One region of the Streptomyces sp. NPDC096311 genome, then DNA from elsewhere that is predicted to be linked to it. Evidence: predicted binding sites of a transcription regulator. Region 1 holds the regulator's gene; each other region holds the start of a gene.

Region 1 (3,017 bases):
GGGCGTAGACCTCGACCGCGGCGGGGTCGGCGTACTCGGGCTGCGGCATGAACAGATTGACCCCGAAGGGGCAGCCCGTGAGCCCGCGCAACTGCTTGATCTCCTGGTACATGCCGTCGGCGGTCTTGTACCCGGCGGCAAGGAACCCGAGCCCGCCGGCCTCGGACACGGCGGCCGCGAGATGCGGGACGGAGACGCCGCCCGCCATGGGGGCCTGCACGATCGGGTGAGGGAAGAGATCGGTCAGTGCGGTGGACATGACGGCATGTTGTCACGTCCTCCGAACAAGTCCGAATCGGGCCTTCCGCCTGGCATAGGCCACCGGGATGGACGCTCGAGCACCTGGGGGCGGAGCCCCCAGGAACACCCGTCAGCGACCGTTGAACGCGTCCTTCAGGCGCGAGAACAGCCCCTGCTGCCCGGGCTGGAACTGCCCCGTGGGCCGCTCCTCCCCCCGCAGCTGCGCCAGCTCCCGCAGCAACCGCTCCTGCTCGGGATCGAGCTTCGTGGGCGTGGTCACCTCGACGTGCACGATGAGGTCACCGCGGCCACCGCCCCGCAGATGCGTGACACCCCGCCCGTGCAGCGGAATCGACTGCCCGGACTGCGTGCCCGGACGGATGTCGACCTCCTCGAGACCGTCGAGGGTCTCCAGCGGCACCTTGGTGCCGAGCGAGGCCGCGGTCATCGGAATGGTCACCGTGCAGTGCAGATCGTCCCCGCGCCGCTGGAAGGTGGAGTGCGGCAGCTCGTGGATCTCGACGTAGAGGTCACCGGCGGGACCGCCACCGGGCCCGACCTCGCCCTCGCCCGCGAGCTGGATCCGCGTGCCGTTGTCGACGCCGGCGGGGATCTTGACGGTCAGCGTGCGACGCGACCGGACCCGCCCGTCACCGGCGCACTCGGGGCAGGGAGTCGGGACGACGGTCCCGAAACCCTGGCACTGCGGACACGGCCGGGAGGTCATGACCTGCCCGAGGAAGGACCGCGTGACCTGGGACACCTCACCCCGCCCGCGACACATGTCACAGGTCTGGGCCGAGGTACCCGGCGCCGCGCCCTCACCGTTGCAGGTGGCGCAGACGACGGCCGTGTCGACCTGGATGTCCTTCGTCGTGCCGAAGGCCGCCTCGTCCAGCTCGATCTCGAGCCGGATCATGGCGTCCTGGCCACGCCGCGTACGCGAGCGCGGACCGCGCTGCGACGCCGTACCGAAGAAGGCGTCCATGATGTCCGAGAAGTTCCCGAACCCGCCGGCGCCGAAGCCGCCCGCACCGCCGCCGCCCGACTGGGACAGCGGGTCGCCGCCGAGGTCGTAGACCTGCTTCTTCTGCGGGTCCGACAACACCTCGTACGCGGCGTTGATCTCCTTGAACCGCTCCTGCGTCTTCGGATCGGGATTGACGTCCGGGTGCAGCTCGCGTGCGAGCCGCCGGAAGGCCTTCTTGATCTCGTCCTGGGACGCGTCGCGGCGCACGCCGAGTACGGCGTAGTAGTCCGTGGCCACTTAAGACTCCGCCAGGATCTGTCCGACGTACCGTGCCACTGCGCGTACCGCTCCCATCGTTCCCGGGTAATCCATGCGGGTCGGGCCGACCACGCCGAGTTTGGCTACTGCCTCGTCGCCCGAACCGTAGCCGACCGAGACCACGGACGTGGAGTTGAGTCCCTCATACGCGTTCTCGTGACCGATTCGCACCGTCATGCTCGAATCCCCGGCCTCACCAAGCAACTTGAGAAGCACGACCTGCTCCTCCAGCGCTTCGAGCACCGGCCGGATGGTGAGAGGGAAGTCATGTCCGAAGCGCGTCAGATTGGCGGTCCCGCCGATCATCAGCCGCTCCTCGGTCTCCTCGACGAGCGTCTCCAGAAGAGTGGAGAGCACCGTCGCGACCGTACCTCGGTCCTCCGCCTCGAACGCGTCCGGGAGGTCCTGCACGAGCTGCGGGACGTCCGCGAAGCGACGGCCCGCGACCCTGCTGTTGAGCCGGGCCCGCAGATCCGCGAGAGACGTTTCTCCGAACGGGGCCGGGCAGTCGATCATGCGCTGCTCGACCCGCCCGGTGTCCGTGATCAGCACGAGCATCACACGGGCAGGGGCGAGGGACAGCAGCTCCACGTGCCGCACGGTCGATCTCGTCAGCGACGGATACTGCACGACGGCGACCTGCCGGGTCAGCTGCGCGAGCAGCCGCACCGTCCGCCCGACGACGTCGTCCAGGTCGACCGCGCCGTCCAGGAAGTTCTGAATGGCCCGCCGCTCGGGCGCGGTCATCGGCTTGACGCCGGCGAGCTTGTCGACGAAGAGCCGGTAGCCCTTGTCGGTGGGGATCCGCCCGGCGCTGGTGTGCGGCTGGGCGATGTACCCCTCGTCCTCCAGGGCCGCCATGTCGTTGCGGACGGTGGCCGGGGACACTCCCAGCCGGTGCCGCTCGGTCAGCGCCTTGGAACCGACCGCGACCGGCTCGTCGGTGCCGACATAGTCCTGGACGATGGCGCGCAGCACTTCGAGCCTGCGTTCACTGAGCATCGCGCACACCTCCAGTTCTCGGCCCCTCGGCGCCCCGCCTGGCACTCAGCGCATGCGAGTGCCAGCATTCCCCGGCCCAGTGTACGGCCGGTGGGTACGGCCCCGGCAAGGGCGGCCCCGCGATCTTGTGCAAGGTGCACCGACGTACACCGACGTGTCCCGTGATGTCACACCGTCCCCGCCCGCGATGTCGTACCGTCCACGCCCTCACCGCTAGCGTCGGCGTATGAAGGTGACTTGGGAAGAGGCGGGGTGGGAGCAGCTGACACCGCGGGTGGGGCGGCGGCGGCTTCCGGTCTGGGACTGCACGGTCGGACTGGTCGTGGGCGAGGGCGGGGCGCTGATCATCGACCCGGGGTCGAGCCTCGCGGAGGGCGCACGGTTGCGCGGGGAGGCGCAGGCGCTCGCCGGCCGCCGTGTGACCTTCCTCGCGCTCACCCACCCCCACTTCGACCATGTCCTGGGCGCGGCGGCGTTCGCGGGCGCG
Region 2 (3,017 bases), on a different contig from region 1:
GGCGGCGCCGACCTTGATCACGCACACGCCGCCGGCCAGCTTCGCGAGGCGCTCCTGGAGCTTCTCGCGGTCCCAGTCGGAGTCGGTGTTCTCGATCTCGGCCTTGATCTGGTTGACCCGGCCGACGACCTCGTCGGAGTTGCCGCCACCGTCGACGATGGTGGTGTCGTCCTTGGTGACGGTCACGCGGCGGGCGGTGCCCAGCACGTCCAGACCGACCTGGTCAAGCTTGAGGCCGACCTCCTCGGCGATGACCTGACCACCGGTGAGGGTGGCGATGTCGCCGAGCATGGCCTTGCGGCGGTCACCGAAGCCGGGGGCCTTCACGGCGACGGCGTTGAACGTGCCGCGGATCTTGTTCACGACCAGGGTCGACAGGGCCTCGCCCTCGACGTCCTCGGCGATGATCAGCAGCGGCCGGGAGGCGTTGGACTGGATGACCTTCTCCAGCAGCGGCAGCAGGTCCTGGATGGAGCTGATCTTGCCCTGGTGGATGAGGATGTACGGGTCGTCGAGGACGGCCTCCATACGCTCCTGGTCGGACACCATGTACGGCGACAGGTAGCCCTTGTCGAAGGCCATGCCCTCGGTGAAGTCGAGCTCCAGGCCGAAGGTGTTGGACTCCTCGACGGTGATGACACCGTCCTTGCCGACCTTGTCCATCGCCTCGGCGATGAGCTCGCCGACCTGCGGGTCCTGGGCGGACAGCGCGGCGACGGCGGCGATGTCGGACTTCTCGTCGATCGGGCGCGCGGTGGCGAGGAGCTCGTCCGAGACCGCCTTGACGGCCGCGTCGATGCCCTTCTTCAGCAGCGCCGGGGAGGCACCCGCGGCGACGTTCTTCAGGCCCTCGCGGACGAGCGCCTGGGCCAGCACGGTGGCGGTGGTCGTACCGTCACCCGCGATGTCGTTGGTCTTGGTCGCCACCTCCTTCACCAGCTGGGCGCCGAGGTTCTCGTACGGGTCGTCGAGCTCGACCTCGCGGGCGATGGTGACACCGTCGTTGGTGATGGTGGGTGCGCCGAACTTCTTGTCGATGACGACGTTGCGGCCCTTGGGGCCGATCGTCACCTTGACCGTGTCGGCAAGCTTGTTGACGCCGCGCTCGAGGGCGCGACGGGCGTCCTCGTCGAACTTCAGGATCTTCGCCATGGGAGCGATTCAGCCCTCTCGGAAAACTGGGGTGAACGAACCGCGCCCCCGACGCCCGGCTGGTTATGGTCGCGGGGGCCAGGGGCGCAGTTCACTGCAAAACTGGGTGAAACGGTGAAGCTCGGTGAACTACTTCTCGATGATCGCGAGCACGTCGCGAGCCGAGAGGACGAGGTACTCCTCGCCGTTGTACTTCACCTCGGTGCCGCCGTACTTGCTGTACAGCACGATGTCGCCGGTGCTGACGTCGAGCGGCAGGCGCTCGCCGTTCTCGAAGCGGCCCGGGCCCACAGCGAGGACGACGCCCTCCTGGGGCTTCTCCTTCGCGGTGTCCGGGATGACCAGGCCGGAAGCCGTGGTCTGCTCGGCGTCCAGCGGCTGGACCACAACACGGTCCTCGAGCGGCTTGATGGCAACCTTGGAGCTGGTGGTCGTCACGATCCGACCTCCCCCTTCGGAGATCTCACGGGGTTAACTGTCTGAGGTGGCGACCAGGTGGATCCGTCGTCGCGGGTGCCGGACCTGCCCGTCGCTATTGGCACTCTCCAGGGGGGAGTGCCAGGGCCGAGACTATGACCGCGATTAGCACTCGGTCAAGCGGAGTGCCAAAGCCTCCGGCGTGGCGTGGGCTTTTGGGCACCCGGCGTGCGTGTCGGCGCGCCCCTGGGGGCCGCGCCCCCAGACCCCCTTATCGGCCTGAACGGCCTCGTCCTCACACGCCGGACGGGCTGAGGGACACCGCCCCGAGCCGCAGGGTCAGAGGTAGTTCTCCAGGCGCGCCGGTGTGAAGCCCTCCGCCTGGATGCGCCGCAGGAGTCTGACCGTCGCCTCCGTGAGGTTGGGCTCCTCGAAGCCGGAGAGGATGTCACCCCGTCGCAGGCGGCGGGCGTCGGGCTCCCGGCCGAGGACGACGGCCGCGACCCCGCAGTCGGCGGCGGCGCGCAGCGTGGTGGTGTCGTAGGTGCCGTAGGGCGGACGGAAGAGCCGGGGGCGGACGCCGAAGCGGGCCTTGAGCTTCTCCTGCTGGCCGCAGATCTCGGCCCGTTGACCCGCGTACGGCAGTCCGCGCAGCGAGGCGTGGTGGAGGGTGTGGTTCTGCACGCTCGCGCCGACCGTCCGCAGCTGGGCGAAGTGCCCGTACCCCGGCCCGACGACACTGTCCGTGAGGAACATGCTGACCGGCAGCCGCAGTTCACGGACCATGTCGACGAACCGCGGATCGCGCTCGGCACCGTCGTCGTACGTCAGGAAGACCACCTTGTCGCGGGTGGGTACGCGGTCCACGACGGGGGCCAGCCCCGGCGCCGCGCCGCGGAGGGCGGGCCGGGCGGCCTGCCGCGGCGCGGCGGCGAGCGGGGTGGGCAGCCCCCAGTGCCGGTACGTCGACGAGGTCGGCCCCTTCGGCCGGGACCTGCGCACCTCCTGCGCGGCCTTCTTGCCCAGCCGTTCGATCGGGTCGACGGACTGGGCACAGCCGGTGCAGCCGGTCAGGAGCGCCGCGGTGAGCGCCCCCGCGACCAGCGCCCGCGTTCTCACAGGTAGTCCTCCAGCCGTGCCACCGCGTACCCCTTGTCGGTGACCAGCTTCAGGAAGCGGCGGATCATGTCGGGCATGGTGCCGTCCCAGTCCTCCCTGCCGCGGAAGTGGGTGAGGACGATGTCGCCGGGGTGCAGGTCGCGGTCCCAGTCGCGGTACTCCCAGTGGTCGACGAAGACCTCCTCGTCCCAGATGGGCGCGTACTTGATGCCGCAGGACTTGGCGGCACGCAGGGTGTCCCGGTTGTAGTTGCCGTAGGGCGGCCTGAAGACCTTCGGGCGCTTGCCGAACTGCTTCTCCATGATGTCCTGCATGCCGCAGATCTCGTG
Region 3 (3,017 bases), on a different contig from region 1:
CCACCACCGGCGACGATGCCCTCCTCGACGGCCGCCTTCGCGTTGCGAACGGCGTCCTCGATGCGGTGCTTGCGCTCCTTGAGCTCGACCTCGGTGGCGGCACCGGCCTTGATGACGGCCACGCCGCCGGCCAGCTTCGCCAGGCGCTCCTGGAGCTTCTCGCGGTCGTAGTCCGAGTCGGAGTTCTCGATCTCGGCACGGATCTGGTTGACCCGGCCCTGGACCTGGTCGGCGGAGCCGGAGCCGTCCACGATCGTGGTCTCGTCCTTGGTGATGACGACCTTGCGGGCACGGCCCAGCAGGTCCAGACCCGCGTTCTCCAGCTTGAGGCCGACCTCCTCGGAGATGACCTCGCCGCCCGTGAGGATGGCGATGTCGCCGAGCATGGCCTTGCGGCGGTCACCGAAGCCCGGAGCCTTGACGGCGACGGACTTGAAGGTGCCACGGATCTTGTTGACGACCAGGGTCGACAGGGCCTCGCCCTCGACGTCCTCGGCGATGATCAGCAGCGGCTTGCCGCCCTGCATGACCTTCTCGAGGAGCGGGAGCAGGTCCTTGACGTTCGCGATCTTGGAGTTCGCGATCAGGATGTACGGGTCGTCGAGGACGGCCTCCATACGCTCCATGTCGGTGGCGAAGTACGCCGAGATGTAGCCCTTGTCGAAGCGCATACCCTCGGTGAGCTCCAGCTCCAGACCGAAGGTCTGGGACTCCTCGACGGTGATGACGCCTTCCTTGCCGACCTTGTCCATCGCCTCGGCGATGAGCTCGCCGATCTGGGTGTCGGCGGCGGAGATGGAGGCCGTGGAAGCGATCTGCTCCTTGGTCTCGACATCCTTGGCCTGCTCAAGGAGGGCACCGGAGACGGCCTCGACGGCCTTCTCGATACCGCGCTTGAGAGCCATCGGGTTGGCGCCGGCGGCTACGTTGCGCAGGCCCTCGCGGACGAGCGCCTGGGCGAGAACGGTCGCCGTGGTCGTACCGTCACCGGCGACGTCGTCCGTCTTCTTGGCGACTTCCTTGACCAGCTCGGCGCCGATCTTCTCGTACGGGTCCTCGAGCTCGATCTCCTTGGCGATGGAAACACCATCGTTGGTGATCGTGGGGGCGCCCCACTTCTTCTCGAGGACGACGTTGCGGCCCTTGGGGCCAAGGGTGACCTTGACGGCGTCGGCGAGCTGGTTCATCCCGCGCTCGAGACCGCGCCGTGCCTCCTCGTCGAACGCGATGATCTTGGCCATGTGAAGTGGTCCTCCCGGACTGGGGTGGATTGCTCCGGACCGCGCTGGCGCCCGCGACGGACGGCCTGCCTGCCCCGTGGTTCCTTGCACCACCTGGCCTGCGGGCCTCACCGACCCGGTCCTTCGTTATCACTCTCACCTTCAGAGTGCTAACGCCAATGATTAGCACTCGCCCCTGCCGAGTGCAAGCGCCTTCCCTTGATCCGCAGGTGAGAAGGGGCGCGCAACCCGCGCGTCGCGCCGGTGCGCGAGCGGGCCCACGACAGTGTCGAGCGGGCCCACGGCCGCGTGCGGACAGGCCGAAGGGCTCGTACCCCCAGGGGATACGAGCCCTTCGTCACGTCGAACAGTCAGTCGGCGCGTGCTTCAGCTGGTCGCGAGTCGGACCATGTCCGCCTGCGGCCCTTTCTGGCCCTGCGAGATCTCGAAATCGACCCGCTGACCCTCTTCCAGGGTGCGGTAGCCGTCCATCTGAATCGCGCTGTAGTGGACGAATACATCCGCACCACCGTCGACCGCGATGAAGCCGTACCCCTTCTCCGCGTTGAACCACTTGACGGTGCCCTGAGCCATGCCTAACTCCCCTATTACTGGCCCTTGCACAGGACCGCACTTCGCGGGCCCGGGTCAGACCTCACCCCCCAACGGTTGGGGGTGTGCGCCGGAACGCGTCGACCGCGGCTGAATGTATCTGTCCAACTGCCGTCTGCAACAGGTCAATCGGACGAGAATTCCGGGCACGACCGATCGGGAATATGGGAAGAATTTGCGAAGATTCAGGGCAAGTCGGGCCCCATAAAAGCCGTATAAGGCTCAAAAGCGCGGGACACTTTGGCTACTTCTTGCCGGACTTCGGGCACGAACTCATATGCGCCCGGCATGCAAAGTGGAGCGGGTTCCCCAACTGTACCGCGCTCAACCATACAGAATTGCCCCCTCCGCTTCTCTCACGGAGGGGGCAATTCGATGAACTCTCGGTAATTGACATTACCCAAGGTAACTATCTCACCCTGGGTAACGACTCGCGAGGCGGTCAGCCGCCGGCGACGGCGGGAATGATCGAGACGCCCGCGCCGTCCGGTGTCGCCGTCTCCAGACCCTGCTCGAAGCGGACGTCGTCGTCGTTCACATAGACGTTGACGAACCGGCGCAGCTTGCCCTGGTCGTCCAGGACGCGCGCGGCGATACCCGTGTGGTTCTTCTCCAGATCCGCGATGACCTCACCGAGGGTCCCACCCTCGGCCGTCACCTCGGCCTGACCACCGGTGTAGGTGCGCAGGATGGTGGGGATGCGGACGTTGACGCTCATTCCTTGTGACCTCCGGTCGGGTAGCGCCCCAGAGGGGCGCGGGGAACCGCGCGACCGGCCCCCACCGGCCCGCGGCAAACAAACAACCCTCCGAGCCAAGCCCTAAGCGAGCCCGGCCTCTCGGAAAGAGTCCAGGTTGGGACGAATGGTCGCGGTCAGCCCCGTCCCGGCCACCGCGTCCAGCGTCTTGAGGCCGTCACCGGTGTTGAGCACGACGGTGGTGAGCGTCGGGTCGAGCAGCCCGTTCTCGATCAGCTTGCGCGTGACACCGACGGTCACGCCACCGGCGGTCTCGGCGAAGATCCCCTCCGTCCGCGCGAGCAGCTTGATCGCGTCGACGACCTGCTCGTCGTTCACGTCCTCCACGGCCCCGCCCGTGCGCCGCGCGATGTCCAGCACGTACGGCCCGTCGGCCGGGTTGCCGATGGCGAGCGACTTGGCGATGGTGTTCGGCTTCTGGGGCCGTA

The links. The regulator HrcA, encoded in region 1, represses chaperone genes, less so after heat shock. The targets are predictions, from matches to a motif close to TTNGCACTCNGNNNNNCNGAGTGCNAA.
Region 2: the regulator HrcA is predicted to act here: its motif matches at 1,735-1,761, upstream of groES (co-chaperone GroES).
Region 3: the regulator HrcA is predicted to act here: its motif matches at 1,368-1,394, upstream of groL (chaperonin GroEL).

What each region holds. Positions count from the first base shown of each region.
Region 1 covers NZ_JBIWFN010000002.1:591,387-594,403, forward strand. Annotated here, with positions in the region: gene ACIRA5_RS07305 (nitronate monooxygenase) at 1-259, opposite strand, end outside; gene dnaJ (molecular chaperone DnaJ) at 371-1,507, opposite strand; gene hrcA (heat-inducible transcriptional repressor HrcA) at 1,508-2,530, opposite strand; gene ACIRA5_RS07320 (MBL fold metallo-hydrolase) at 2,757-3,017, shown strand, end outside.
Region 2 covers NZ_JBIWFN010000004.1:256,902-259,918, forward strand. Annotated here, with positions in the region: gene groL (chaperonin GroEL) at 1-1,152, opposite strand, end outside; gene groES (co-chaperone GroES) at 1,282-1,590, opposite strand; gene ACIRA5_RS12680 (polysaccharide deacetylase family protein) at 1,909-2,688, opposite strand; gene ACIRA5_RS12685 (polysaccharide deacetylase family protein) at 2,685-3,017, opposite strand, start outside.
Region 3 covers NZ_JBIWFN010000003.1:532,878-535,894, forward strand. Annotated here, with positions in the region: gene groL (chaperonin GroEL) at 1-1,241, opposite strand, end outside; gene ACIRA5_RS10685 (cold-shock protein) at 1,608-1,814, opposite strand; gene ACIRA5_RS10690 (MoaD/ThiS family protein) at 2,275-2,550, opposite strand; gene thrC (threonine synthase) at 2,653-3,017, opposite strand, start outside.